Regions from separate parts of the Pseudomonas tritici genome, predicted to be linked through region 1. Evidence: riboswitches for the same ligand, from Rfam matches in the RefSeq annotation. Region 1 holds a riboswitch; each other region holds the start of a gene.
The links. A riboswitch is a leader RNA that binds a small molecule or an ion and turns the genes downstream of it on or off. The one in region 1 is predicted to bind cobalamin.

Region 2: another riboswitch for cobalamin. It lies ahead of cobW (cobalamin biosynthesis protein CobW); the one in region 1 lies ahead of cobO (cob(I)yrinic acid a,c-diamide adenosyltransferase).
Region 3: another riboswitch for cobalamin. It lies ahead of HU722_RS19570 (ABC transporter substrate-binding protein); the one in region 1 lies ahead of cobO (cob(I)yrinic acid a,c-diamide adenosyltransferase).

What each region holds. Positions count from the first base shown of each region.
Region 1 is NZ_CP077084.1:4,662,132-4,666,868, forward strand. Features, by position in the region: gene bluB (5,6-dimethylbenzimidazole synthase) at 1-189, opposite strand, end outside; gene HU722_RS21115 (cobyrinic acid a,c-diamide synthase CobB) at 186-1,589, opposite strand; gene cobO (cob(I)yrinic acid a,c-diamide adenosyltransferase) at 1,586-2,197, opposite strand; cobalamin riboswitch at 2,277-2,535, opposite strand; gene HU722_RS21125 (PQQ-dependent sugar dehydrogenase) at 2,635-3,948, shown strand; gene HU722_RS21130 (C40 family peptidase) at 4,024-4,563, opposite strand; gene HU722_RS21135 (C40 family peptidase) at 4,709-4,737, opposite strand, start outside.
Region 2 is NZ_CP077084.1:2,962,172-2,966,908, reverse strand. Features, by position in the region: gene cobN (cobaltochelatase subunit CobN) at 1-1,570, opposite strand, end outside; gene cobW (cobalamin biosynthesis protein CobW) at 1,574-2,635, opposite strand; cobalamin riboswitch at 2,728-2,927, opposite strand; gene HU722_RS13200 (M10 family metallopeptidase C-terminal domain-containing protein) at 3,096-4,487, opposite strand.
Region 3 is NZ_CP077084.1:4,322,148-4,326,884, forward strand. Features, by position in the region: gene HU722_RS19560 (DNA/RNA non-specific endonuclease) at 1-285, shown strand, start outside; gene HU722_RS19565 (hypothetical protein) at 627-1,070, opposite strand; cobalamin riboswitch at 1,189-1,383, shown strand; gene HU722_RS19570 (ABC transporter substrate-binding protein) at 1,500-2,510, shown strand; gene HU722_RS19575 (FecCD family ABC transporter permease) at 2,507-3,523, shown strand; gene HU722_RS19580 (ABC transporter ATP-binding protein) at 3,520-4,284, shown strand; gene HU722_RS19585 (GNAT family N-acetyltransferase) at 4,353-4,737, opposite strand, start outside.

The DNA.
Region 1 (4,737 bases):
ATCGCTGATGCGGATGAAGCGCCAGGGCTGCATCAGGCCGACGCTGGGGGCCTGGTGCGCGGCCTGGAGCAGACGGTGCAGCAATTCGGGGGCGACAGCGCCGCCGCTGAAGTGGCGCATGTCACGGCGTTCGGCGATGGCGCGGTAGACGGCGTCGCGGTCGGCCTGGGGGAAGGCGTTGTCCGTCATGGCCTCTTCGCGGGCAAGTCGAATCGTCGCACCGCCCCTCCCACATTTTGATCTGTGAACACTGTCGATGTGGGAGCTGGCTTGCCTGCGATAGCGACATCACGGTCTGGCGCAAACAGTGCGGCTACAGCGGCTGGATTCGACGGGAAATAAAAATGCACGTAAGAAGCCGTCATCCGCCCCTGACGGTAAACCGCCTCAGCCCCGCGCCCACCATTGGGGCTCACCCCCCTGGCAATCGGCTGCCAGTCGGTGCTGGTCAGCGAATGGTGATAGGTGTGACCACGCAGTGTGCCTTCCGGCAACTCGACGCTTTGCAGCGCCAGGGCCGCCAGTTTCTTTTGCATCACCGCATCGCCCTGCAACAGGCCCACCAGTTCGGCGCGGGTGCCGTCGACATCGGTGAGCGAGTCCAGCAGGTAGAGCATGCCGCCGCATTCGGCGAGCAAGGGTTTGCCGGCCGCATGGTGAGCGCGGATCGCGTCGAGCATTGGGGCGTTTTCCGACAGCGCCTGGTGGTGCAGTTCCGGGTAACCGCCGGGCAGGTAGAGGCTGTCGGCATGAGGCAATGCGCGATCGTGAATGGGCGAGAAAAACTTCAGCTCGGCGCCCATGGCCCGCAGCAGATCAAGACTGGCGCCGTAGGTAAAAGCGAAGGCTTCGTCGCGGGCCACCGCAATACGCACACCCTTGAGCAGTGGCTCGGCCTCGATCACTTCCGGTGCAGCAAAGGTCACCGGCGGCGGCAAGGCCACTTCGCAACTGCTGCCCAAGGCTTGGGCGGCGGCGTCAAGGCGCACATCAAGGTCATTCAGTTCGCTGGCTTGCACCAGGCCCAGGTGACGGCTAGGCAGCTCTATACCGGTCTCGCGGGACAACGCGCCGTACCAGCGCAGGCCTTCGGTGAGGCTGCCTTCCAGCAATTGCGCATGACGCAGCGTGCCAACGCGGTTGGCCAGCACCCCGGCGAACGGCAAGTCCGGCTGATAACGCGCCAGGCCCAGGGCCAAGGCGCCAAAGGTCTGGGCCATGGCCGTGCCGTCAATAACGCCCAGTACCGGCACGCCGAAGTGTCGCGCCAGGTCGGCGCTGGAAGGGGTGCCGTCAAATAAGCCCATCACGCCTTCGATCAGGATCAAGTCGGCCTCGCCCGCTGCTTCCCACAGCAGGCGGCGACTTTCCTGCTCGCCCACCATCCACATGTCCAATTGATACACCGGCGCACCGCTGGCGCGCTCGTGGATCATCGGGTCGAGGAAATCCGGGCCGCATTTGAACACGCGCACCTTGCGACCCAGGTTGCGGTGCAATCGGGCCAGCGCGGCGGTGACGGTGGTTTTGCCCTGGCCGGACGCCGGTGCGGCGATCAATACGGCCGGGCAATGACGGGGCTGATTCAAAGTTCGACGCCCTTCTGTGCCTTGATACCGGCCTGGAACGCGTGCTTGAGCATGCCCATTTCGGTGACGGTGTCACCCATTTCGATCAACTCAGGCTTGGCGCCACGGCCGGTGACCACCACGTGCTGCATCGGCGGGCGGGCCTGCAAGTCACTGAGCACCTGGTCCAGTTCGAGGTAGCCGTGCTTGAGGGCGATGTTCAGCTCATCCAGCACGACCATGCCGATGCTCGGGTCTTGCAGCAGTTCGCGGGACACCGCCCAGGCGGCTTCGGCCGCGGCGATGTCACGTTGGCGATCCTGGGTTTCCCAGGTGAAGCCTTCGCCCATGACGTGGAAACGTACTTGCTCGGGGAATCGGCGGAAGAACAACTCTTCACCGGTGCTGTGACGCCCCTTGATGAACTGCACCACGCCGCACTGCATGCCGTGGCCCATGGCCCGGGCCAGCATGCCGAACGCGGAGCTGCTCTTGCCTTTGCCGTTGCCGGTGAGCACCAGCAGCAAGCCGCACTCGTTGGGGGAATTGGCAATGCGTTCGTCGATCACGGCTTTTTTGCGCAGCATGCGCGCCAGGTGGCGTTCGTCGCGGTCGGGGGAATCGGTCATGACAGCTCTCCGTTGGGGCTGGACAAAAACGGCGGGCAGGAAAAAAGAAAAACAGACAGCCAAGCATCGCCCACCGTGATGCTGTTGGATGTAACAGGCCGGTCTCCGGGCTCATGAGTGGCGCCGTTGCCCTCGTATAGAGAGCGCGCAGGCCAACGCTACGCCTTCCCATATCGCTGGCGATACAGTGGCAAAAGGCAGCGTCTTGACTCATTTACCGTTGCGGGGGCAGCGCCGGAATCGCGGCAGCACTGTGTACAAGTGCGCTCACTCACCGGCTTCCCTGTTTCACTCGGTCGACCCATTGGTCACAGAGCACCTGGAACAAGCCGCGAAGGTTAGTGGGTTGGGGGTGGAGCGTCAATGAAAGCTGACCTTGCACTTGAACCATCGCACCGCCGACCTCCTCTACCCTTACAGGTATTAAGGAGAACACCATGCATAAAACAAGACTTGCCCTACTCATCCTGGTCGCCGGCACCCTCGCCGCCTGCGGTGAAAGCTCCACCCTCCAGGTCTCCGACGGTACCGGGCCTTCGCCCAAGTTGCCGGAACCGAACAAAACCCTGATCCCCACCGTCAATATCGCCCCCGCCATCGGTTGGCCCGAGGGCGTGAAGCCAACGGCCGCCGCCGGTACCCAGGTTGCGGCGTTTGCCGAAGGCCTGGACCATCCGCGCTGGCTGTATGTGCTACCAAATGGCGATGTGCTGGTAGCGGAAACCAACGCGCCGCCCAAGCCGGATGACTCCAAGGGCGTTCGTGGCTGGGTCATGGAGAAAGTCATGGGCCGCGCTGGCGCCGGGGTGCCGAGCCCGAATCGCATCACGCTACTGCGTGACGCCGACCACGACGGCGTCGCAGAGACGCGCACGGTATTCCTGGAGAATCTCAATTCGCCGTTTGGCATGACACTGGTCGGCAACGACCTGTACGTCGCTGACTCGGACAAGCTGCTGCGTTTCCCCTATCAACCGGGTGACACTGCGATCAAGCAAGCCGGCACCAACGTCGTCGACCTGCCGGGCGGGCCTCTGAACCACCACTGGACGAAAAACGTGGTGGCCAGCAAGGACGGCACCAAGCTGTACGTGAGCGTGGGTTCCAATAGCAACGTCGGTGAAAACGGCCTGCAAGCGGAAGAAGGCCGGGCGGCGATCTGGGAAGTCGATCGCGCCAGCGGCGAGCACCGCATCTTCGCCTCCGGCCTGCGCAACCCGAACGGTATGGCGTGGGAGCCGCAGAGCGGTAAGTTGTGGACGGCAGTCAACGAGCGTGACGAAATCGGCAGCGACCTGGTGCCGGACTACATCACCTCGGTCAAGGATGGCGGCTTCTATGGCTGGCCGTTCAGCTACTACGGGCAGCATGTGGATGTGCGGGTCAATCCGCAGAATTTGGACTTGGTGGCCAAGGCGATCGCGCCGGATTACGCGGTAGGCCCGCACACCGCATCCCTGGGGCTGACGTTTGCCGAGGGCAGCAAACTCCCTGCGCAGTTCAGTAACGGCGCGTTTATCGGCCAGCATGGTTCGTGGAATCGCAAGCCGCACAGTGGCTACAAGGTGATCTTCGTGCCGTTCGAGGGTGGGCAGCCTAAAGGGCCGCCGGTGGACGTGCTGACGGGGTTCCTCGATAAGGACGAGAAAGCCATGGGCCGCCCGGTGGGCGTGGTGATTGACCAGCAGGGGGATTTGCTGGTGGCCGATGATGTGGGGAATAAGGTATGGCGGGTGTCGGCCGCTAGATAGCGGAGCAGCAAGCCTCACGCTTGAAGCTGCAAGCAGGCATTGCGCCTTTTTGCAGCTGACAGCTCGTAGCTGCCGCTAGGGATTACGCGCCAGATTCGCCGGCAACACACGCTTGGCACTCAGGTACGCATTCTGCCAATACGCCTTGGACAAGGTATCCAGCTTCACCGTACCGCCCGTTTGCGGCGCGTGCACAAAGCGCCCTTCCCCCACGTAGATCCCGGCGTGGCTGACCTGTGAACCACCACCGGTGGCGAAGAACAGCAGGTCGCCGGTCTGCAGGTTCTGCTCGCTGACGTCCTGGGCGCGCATTACGATCAGTTCACGCGTAGTACGCGGCAATGAGATGCCGGCAGCGTCGCGAAACACAAAACCAATCAAACCGCTGCAATCAAACCCGGAGTCCGGCGTGTTGCCGCCCCAACGATAAGGCGTGCCGACCAGACCCAGCGCGCGGAAGAGCACATCTTCAGCCGCAGGCGAGAAATTCTGGGTGGAATAGTTGAACACCGGCTTAGGCTTCACCGCGACAGGCGCGGGCGGCGGTGGGCGGCTTGCACAGGCGCTGAGCAGCGCGGCGCAAACAATAAGAATCAGGCGGGCCGAGGTCGACATGTGCAGAACAATCCTGGTCTGGATGCGGCTTTTCGCTGCCGAACGCTGAAAACCAGAACGCGCAAGCAAAGCTCGCGCGAACGGATTACAACAATGTCCAGGGATTCTAGCGCTTACACGTCAAACTTCAAGTATCACTTTAAGTTTACTTGCTAGCGGTAACCGTCGTCGGGG
Region 2 (4,737 bases), 1.7 Mb from region 1:
CCGGGTCGTGGTACACCGCGCTGGCGTCCACCTGGTAACCTCGTGCCGGCTGGATACCGACGAAGGTCAGCCCTAGGCGCAGACCGGCGATCATCATGCGACCTTCACGGAACATCGGATCGTTATGAGGCGTGCCCCAGCGCTCCATCACCGCTTGGCGATTGGCCTCGGGCAAGCGACTGAACAGTGTCTCGTAGTCGTCCAGGCCCAGGCTTTGATGGCACGGACGCAGGTCGAGACTGTCCAGGTCGTTGGTGACACCGCCCAGCAGTTGATGAATCAGTGCAGTGCCGCTGTCGGGCAAGGTGTCCGGCAGCGGATAGCCTTCGGCCTGTAGGGCACGCAGGATATTCAGCGCCGCTGCAGGCGTATCCAGGCCTACGCCGTTACCGATACGGCCATCGCGGGTCGGGTAGTTGGCGAGGATCAATGCGATACGCTTGTGCGCATTCGGCACCCGCGCGAGTTCGACCCAGCGCCGCGCCAGCTCAGCCACGAAATCCATACGCTCGGGCGCTGCCCGATAGCACACCACATCCGACTGGCTGCGCTCGCTGCGCCAGGCCAGGTCCTTGAAGCTGATCGGCCGGCTGATGATGCGCCCGTCCAGCTCCGGCAACGCAATGTGCATCGCCAGATCGCGCGGGCCGAGGCCTTGCGCACTGGCCTCCCAGCCGGGCTGATTGTCTTGGGCGCAGATCGCCTGGATCACCGGAATATTGCGGCGAAACGGACGCACGTGCGGCGCTTCGGGGCTGGATTGGGCAAAGCCGGTGGTGTTGAGGATCACCGCCGCGCCGACCTCATCCAGCCAATCCTCGACCACCGTCAGGCAGCCGGGCTCTTTCAAACTGGCCACCGCCATCGGCAACGGGTTTAACCCCGCCGCCTGCAAGCGCTGGCAGAACACATCAATAAAGCCGGTATTGGCCGCCTGCAAATGCGAGCGGTAGAACAGCACCGCCGCCACCGGCCAATCAGCGTTCCAATCCGCCTGCCAATCATTCAGGCGAGCATTGGCGTTGCGCGGGTGATAAATCGCCGTGCGCGGCAGGGTTTGCGGTTCAGCCCAGGCATAGTCGCGGCCCAGGTAAGCACTGGCCAGGCAGCGGTAAAAATCCAGCGCGTTAGCCAAGCCACCCTGGCGTAGGAAGTGCCACAGGCGGTCACGCGCCTGTGCGCCAACAGTGCTCAAGCCGCTGAGCTCAGGGTCCGGGCGATCACACCCCGGCACCAGGATCAGTTGCACGCCGCGTTCCGCCAACTCCACCAGACGCTCGATGCCGTAACGCCAATAACCAATGCCACCATGCAGCGAAATCAGGATGACCTTGGCGTGGCGCAACACCTCATCGACGTACAGGTCGACCGAGGCATGATTCTGCACCTGCATCGGGTTGGCCAGGCGAAACGTCGGGTAATCGTCCGGCAAGTGCTGGGCCGCTTCGGCCAGCAGTGCGAGGCTCGAATCGCCGCTGCACAGGATCACCAGTTCAGCGGGGGTTTGGCCAAGGTCGGCAATATTGTCGTCCGAGACGAAACCACCGGGCTGGGTCCTGAGCAGGTGCATGGGTTAAACGCTGAGGGCGGCGCGCAATTGCGCTTCAAGGCCCGCCGCGTCCAGCGCCTGGCCGATCAGCACCAGCCGCGTTATGCGGGCTTCGTCGGCGCCCCAGGCGCGGTCAAAGTGTTTGTCGAAACGCGTGCCCACGCCCTGGATCAGCAGGCGCATCGGCTTGTTCGGAATAGCGGCGAAGCCTTTGACGCGCAGGATGCCGTGTTGCACGACCAATTGGGTCAGCGCATCGAGCAGCAGCGCTTCGTCAGCCTGCGGCAGGTCGATGGAAATGGAGTCGAAGGCATCGTGGTCATGATCGTCCTCGCCCTCGTGGTGGTGATCGTGATGGCTGTGACGACCGTCGATGTGCTCTTCAGAGCCAGCGCCCAGGCCAATCAATACGTCCAACGGCACGCGACCGCTGCTGGCTTCGATGATCTTTACCGCCGGCGGCAGCTCTTCGGCGACTTCCAAGCGCACCCGGGCCAAGTCTTCAGGGCTGATCAGGTCGGATTTATTGAGGATCACCAGGTCGGCGCTGGCCAGTTGGTCAGCGAACAGTTCGTGCAGTGGCGATTCGTGGTCCAGGTTCGGGTCGAGTTTGCGCTGGGCATCCACTTGATCCGGGAATGCCGCGAACGTGCCAGCGGCCACGGCCGGGCTGTCGACCACGGTAATCACCGCATCAACGGTGCAGGCGCTGCGGATTTCCGGCCACTGGAAGGCTTGCACCAGAGGCTTTGGCAGGGCCAGGCCGGAGGTTTCAATCAGGATATGGTCAAGGTCACCGCGACGGGCGACCAGTTCGCGCATCACCGGGAAGAATTCTTCCTGCACGGTGCAGCACAGGCAGCCGTTGGCCAATTCGTACACGCGGCCGCTGGCTTCTTCTTCGGTGCAACCAATGGAACACTGCTTGAGGATTTCACCGTCAATGCCCAGTTCACCGAATTCGTTGACGATCACGGCAATGCGACGGCCCTGGGCGTTGTCGAGCATATGACGCAGCAAGGTGGTTTTGCCCGAGCCGAGAAAGCCGGTAACGATGGTGACAGGGAGTTTGGCCAGTGTTTTCATCGGATGCCCTTTGGGGCGGGCATACGGGACGATAGGCCCTGCGACGGCGCGCAGCAGCGGATTTCGTCACCGGATCACCCCGCCCGGTTGAATTGAAAATCGGTTGCGAGGCAGGTCTCCTGGCTTGGGGCTTGCGGGTCTTGCGACCGGCGCTGGCTGCGCCTTCCCGCCGTATCGGCAGTGGCGTGGCAGTCAGATAAACCCTTCACAGTTGCGGGGGCAGCCGCGGCTTGGACCGCGTTCCCTTCTTAGCTTCGGCCTGGGCCGAAGAACCTCGAAGGTGCAAGGCTACGCAGTGAGTGACAGCCGGTCAATGTCGGTGTAGCGATTGCTTGAATATCACGAAACACGAATAACAAACCCGCCATATGCCCGCGAACAAATGGCGGGGAATGCCGCCGTAACGCGCATTCAGCTCGCACCCTCATCAGGAAAAATCCGGCATCTTGGAAGCTCTTTTTCAGGAATAACGCCACATAATCGGGACGTTACTGACGATATCGGGTGTATTTATCGGACCGCGGCTTTTGAGGAAAAAGTCAAAACGGCCGTTGCCCGTCAGATCGATAGCCAACCTCGACTCGTTGGTGTTGCGGTTGTAATGCAGAACGGCTTGACCCGGCTCACCCGACAGCCGCTTTACAAACGTTAACGCGGTAATACCGGCGTTTTTCAACAAGACCGAAATGTCGATTTTGTCGGTGCCACTCACAAAGTCCATGATCTGGTCAGGGCGTTCCAGTGTGGAGTCGCTGACGTTGTCGTAGACAAAGGTATCTGCCCCCCCTCCCCCCCTGAGCCAATCAGCGCCCGCTCCCCCCTTGAGCATGTTGTCTGCATGATTACCGATGATCACATCATGGCCAGAACCGCCGATTGCGTTCTCCAGCGTAACGCCTTTGGCGATAGAAACATTCCCCCGCAAGCCTCCAACATCGGAATAGGATTCAGGGTTGAGGTTGATAGTCTGGTTTTGGCGATACTTGGAACAATCCAACGTATCGTTACCGCCACCGTCCCACACGCAGAAGAGTGCCGTATCATTGGGATTATTGAGTTGATAATAGTCTCGACCCGAATTGGAGTTAAAACCGTAAGTGGTGTCTGAATTGCGCGTCCTGTAATTGGCACCATACAAACGCTGGGCAGCAGCAATATCACCCATCAATGGAGCAGCAGAGTAATTTTCTTTATGGTTCTGACCACCTTCGTGAGCGTCGAAGTAGCTCATGACAGTATGACCACGAGTATCCTGCGCATAAACGGCACTGCGAGCGTAACTGGGAGAGGTAGAATTAGAAGCGTCATAGTCTGCGGGGTGCGCAAGACCCAACGTATGGCCTATTTCATGGGTTAGTGTATATCGGCCATGATTATGAAGTGCAGGAGAAGTATTGGTGCCATAGTGGGGATTGATGAACACTTTACCGTCTTGGCCTGGGTACTGGCCAAAAGCAACCGCGGGGCCCTCGTTGTTGGAAAAAGCCAAGCGTCCTTCGCCACGGCCGGTACGTTCTTCGAACGACACATTCGCCACATCGGCCCAAGATTGCATGGACAGTCTGGCTTGGTTTTTCTGTGTGGTATTGAACTCTCTATCCCCTCTCGTCAATTTGTTGAATGAAAAGGAGATTGCCGTGACACCATCACCGTTTCTGTCAGCCCATTTCACATTTTCTCGAGTGAGCTGCTGAGCAACTTGATCCACGGTAAAGATCGGTTTGGCAAAGTTCCGCCTTATATGCGGGTCGGCGCTGCGCAACGTGGGATCTGAGGAACCGGCTCGCTGAAGGCCGGCGGACGGATTATAGGAAGGCTGCTGGCTATTAGTTATTTTCAAAATCACCACCATATTTAATTATTCGACGGAGATAAACCTCGATCACAAGCACAATTTGGAAAAAATCACTCAACCCGTTCCTGAATAACCCGGCAATCTTTAAAATCTGGAAATACAATAACTGGCAACGATAACAATTTAACATTACTCCACGGCATCTGGCCGCCCCAATGGCCGACTGAAAAAAAAGCAAAATTCAACTTAAACTCAAATATCTACACAATATATTTTTAGATTTCAGCAACAGGATGAACAACAGGCG
Region 3 (4,737 bases), 340 kb from region 1:
GGCGTTAAAATCCCCAAGGCCTTCTGGAAAGTCGTCGCCTACCTCGGTGACGACGGCAAGCCTCGCGCGAGTGCCTACATGATTGACCAGAACCGCGAATTGGGCCAGCTCGAGCTGGTGTTTGGCCAGCTCAGGACCTACCAACGCAGTGTGGTCCAGATAGAACGGCTGACCGGCCTCCGTTTTGCCAACCTCGCCGACTACGACGGCTTCAGCAACGAAGAACGCGCCACCGGCACGCGGATTGAAGCGCTGATACAAGGTCCGGAAGACATTCGTCTCTGACCGAACGGACGACGTACATCAAGTGTGGGAGCTGGCTTGCCTGCGAAGACGGCGGCACAGGTATCTACATATTTTCAATGTGAAAGTGCGTAGCAGCTGTCGAGCCCTGGCGAGGCTGCGTTTGCGGTCTGTCTGACACACCGCTGACGCAGCCTCGCCAGGGCTCGACAGCTGCTACGCAGAGCGCTCGCTCAAGATGTGTAGATACTTCTGGCTATCGCAGCGGTTCGACAAGCCAACACCCACATTTTGATCTGCGGTGATTGGCCGACTCCGTCCAACATCGGCCTAGACGCGGAACAACAGCGCCAGTTTGCCCAGACGGCTCTAAGTGCGAGTAGTCATTGCGCATTGATGTAATGAAATTGCGCCTGGGTCTTTTCAACGGCCGCACGCACTGTGTCTCTTTGTGCATCGGTGCCCGAGTAGTAAATCTGCATCCCGTTCAAATCCTGCCCTTCGACCGCTTTGCTGATCACAGCAACGTCAACTGGGCTGCCGGCGCCGATAATCAAAAAGAACACATCGCCCATGCGTTTTGCATTCAGCAATTCGCCCCTGAGGTGGGCGGCGTTCTGATCACTGGCCATGGCAATCGCCAGCGTATCGCCAAACAAACCGGTTTTGGGGATGCTCATCGTGTGCAAACGGAGCTTGTCCGAGCCGGCGGGCATCGACTTGACGTACGCGGTGGCGGCCTCGTCAAGAATCTGCTTTTCAGATTTGCCCTGCGTGGCGCAACCGGCGAGCGTGGCGATAAGGGCGAGGACGATTAATGATTTCACTGTGCTTTCCTTGTGTGAAGACTATCCATGGGATGCGCATCATAGGATGACGAACTCCGCGAGAGCTACCACCGTGTTCACGCCTCGAGTATTTGGAGCTCCCGCTAAGGTGCCTGATCGACTACCATACCGCGCCGGTTCCCAAACGGGACTAATAGGGAATCCGAAGCGCGCTACACCCGCGCCAATCGGAACTGCCCCCGCAACTGTAGGTGCTGAGCCTGCTCCTTAATGCCACTGGATCACGTCCGGGAAGGCTGGAGCGTGGCGACGACGCATCAGTCAGGAGACCTGCCGGCTTAAGCTCAATCACTAACCGGCGGGGTGTCCGGGAAGGACACGCTTGCCTGTCTCCACCACAGTGCCCAAGGGTGTGTTTCCGAACCGTACCTCCCCAGTTCCACGTACGGTTCACTCGGAGATTGCCCCATGCTGCCACGCGTCACCGCCCTGCTCGCCGGCGTCAGCTTCTGTGCCCTGGCCCAAGCCGCGCCCACCCACTACCCACTGACCGTGGAAAACTGCGGCAGCCGCCTGACCTTCCAGCAGGCTCCCGCGCGCAGCGTGACGATTGGCCAGGCGGCTACCGAGATGCTTTACGCGCTGGGCGTGGGCGATAAGGTGGTGGGCACTTCGTTGTGGTTCAACAGCGTATTGCCGCAGTTCAAGGCGCAGAACGACAGCATCGAGCGCCTGGCCAACAACGAGCCGAGCTTCGAAGCGGTGATCGCCAAGCGCCCGCAACTGGTAGCCGCCGAGCTGGAATGGGTGGTCGGGCCACAAGGCGTGGTCGGCACCCGCGAGCAATTCCATGAGCTGAAGATCCCTACCTACCTGCTGCCCTCCGACTGCGAAGGCAAAGACAACCTGGTGGGCGCAGATGGCACGCGGCTGGAGCCTTTCCGCATCGCGACGATCTATAAAAGCATCAGCCAACTGGCGCAGATTTTCGACGTACAGGACCGCGGCGAACAATTGAACGACGAACTCAAGGCGCGCCTGGCCAAGTCGGTCGCCACTGTGCAAAGCAAAGGCCTCAAGCACGCCAGCGCGTTGGTGTGGTTCTCCAGTTCCGAGATGGCCAGCGACCCGTACGTGGCCGGCCACAAAGGCATTCCCGAGTTCATGCTGCAAACCCTCGGCCTTTCCAACGTGGTGCAGTCCGATGAAGAGTGGCCCGCCGTCGGCTGGGAAACCATCGCCAAGGCCAACCCGACCTTTTTGATCATCGCACGCATGGACCGGCGCCGTTACCCGGCTGACGACCATGAAAAGAAACTGGCCTTTTTGCGCAGCGACCCGGTCACGCGCAACATGGACGCGGTGAAAAACAACCGCATCATCATCCTCGACGCCATGGCGCTGCAGGCCAGCATTCGTACGTTCGACGGCCTTGAACAACTGGCGGCCGCCATCGACGGCTACGACCTGCACAAATGACTGCCAGCCTGATCCGGACCCTAGTTGCCCTGGCCTTGCTACTGATCGCCCTGCTCGCCGGCGTGGCCATCGGTGAAACCGCCATCTCGCCGCAGGTCGTGCTCCAGGTACTCGCCAACAAACTGTGGGCGGCCGGCTATGTGCTGGACCCGATCGATGAGGGCGTGGTGTGGAACTACCGCCTCACGCGTGCCCTGGTAGCCGCCGCGTGCGGTGCGGGGCTGGCGACGTGCGGGGTGATCCTGCAGTCGTTATTGCGCAACCCATTGGCCGATCCGTACCTGCTGGGCATCAGCGCCGGCGCCTCGACTGGCGCGGTGCTGGTGGCGCTGATGGGCGTGGGCGGCGGGCTGATTTCGTTGTCGGCGGGTGCGTTTGTCGGCGCGGTGGCGGCGTTTGCCCTGGTGATTCTGCTGGCGCGCGCCAGCGGTTCGTCGAGCGGCACCGGCCAGATCATCCTCGCCGGCATTGCCGGATCGCAGCTGTTCAATGCGCTTACCGCGTTCCTGATCACCAAGTCGGCCAGCTCCGAACAGGCGCGCGGCATCATGTTCTGGCTGTTGGGCAACCTCAGCGGCGTGCGCTGGCCATCGGTGTGGTTGGCGGTGCCGATGGCGGTCGTGGGCTTGGCGGTGTGCCTGTGGCATCGTCGGGCGCTGGATGCGTTCACCTTTGGCAGTGACTCGGCGGCGTCCCTCGGTATCCCCGTGCGCCGCGTGCAGTTTGTGTTGGTGGGCTGCGCGGCACTGGTGACGGCGGTGATGGTGTCGATTGTCGGCGCCATCGGCTTTGTCGGGCTGGTGATCCCCCACGCCGTGCGTCTGTTGCTCGGCACCGGGCACTCACGCTTGCTGCCGGCCAGCGCGCTCGGCGGCGCGCTGTTTTTGATTGCAGCGGATGTGCTGTCGCGCACGCTGATCAAAGGCCAGGTGATTCCGGTCGGCGTGGTCACGGCGCTGGTCGGTGCGCCGGTGTTTGCGCTGATCCTCATTGGCCGGAGGAACGCGCGATGAGCGTTTTAAGCTGCACGGGGTTGGGCTTCAAGGTGCGTGAGGCTGAGTTATTACGCGATATTCACCTGGACGTGCAGCTGGGTGAAACCTTGGGGATTGTCGGGCCAAACGGTTCCGGTAAATCCACCTTGCTCAAACTGCTGGCAGGCTTGCGCGCGCCGGCATCTGGCGAAGTATTGTTGGGCGGCCAGCTTTTGGGCGACCTGTCCCGCCGCGCCATCGCACAGCAACTGGCCGTGGTTGAGCAACAGGCTGACACGGACGATGCCATCCGCGTGTTCGACGCCGTGGCGCTGGGCCGTACGCCGTGGTTGTCGGCGCTGAGCCCGTGGTCCAGCGAAGACGATGCCATCGTGAACCAGGCCTTGCATGACGTCGACGCCACTCACCTGAGCAAACGCGCCTGGCGCAGCCTCTCGGGCGGTGAACGCCAACGCGTGCACATCGCCCGCGCATTGGCGCAACGGCCACAGATATTGCTACTGGATGAGCCGACCAATCATTTGGATATCCAGCACCAGCTGGCGATCTTGAAGGGGGTGCAAGGGCTGCCGGTGACCACATTGATTGCGCTGCATGACCTGAATCAAGCGCTGACCTGTGATCGGCTGGCGGTACTGGATCGTGGACAGTTGGTGGCGCTGGGTAAGCCGATGGAAGTGCTGACGCCGCAGCGCTTGCAGGAGACGTTTGGGGTGCAGGCGCACTACCTGACAGACCCGTTTGATGGCGTGCAGATACTGCGGTTGCGCCCGAACTAGAGGCTTCACACAATACACATGTGGGAGCTGGCTTGCCTGCTCCCACATTGATTTGCGGCGTTTCACGTCTACAACAGTCGCTGCATGTGCGTCGTCTGCCACACCGGGTCCGCGTCTACATCCACCACTTCAAACCCCTGCCGCACCCAAAAATCAATCGCCCCCGGCAAAAACGGGTGGGTATGCAGGTAAACCACCTCAACCCCCTCCGCTTTCGCCATTGCCTCCAGCGCCCGATACAACGCCCCCGCCAGACCAAAGCGGCGATAGGCCGGCAACACAAACAGGCGCACCACTTCCACTGTCTTGCGGCCCTGGTAATTCAACTGCGCAAAACGCCCGTCGTAAGGCAAGTAACCAATGGCCGCAACAATCCGGCCCGCCTCCCGAGCGATTAGAAACTGCCCATCGCCCTGTAGATAGATCGCCTCGAATTGCGCCAGGTCCGCCGGC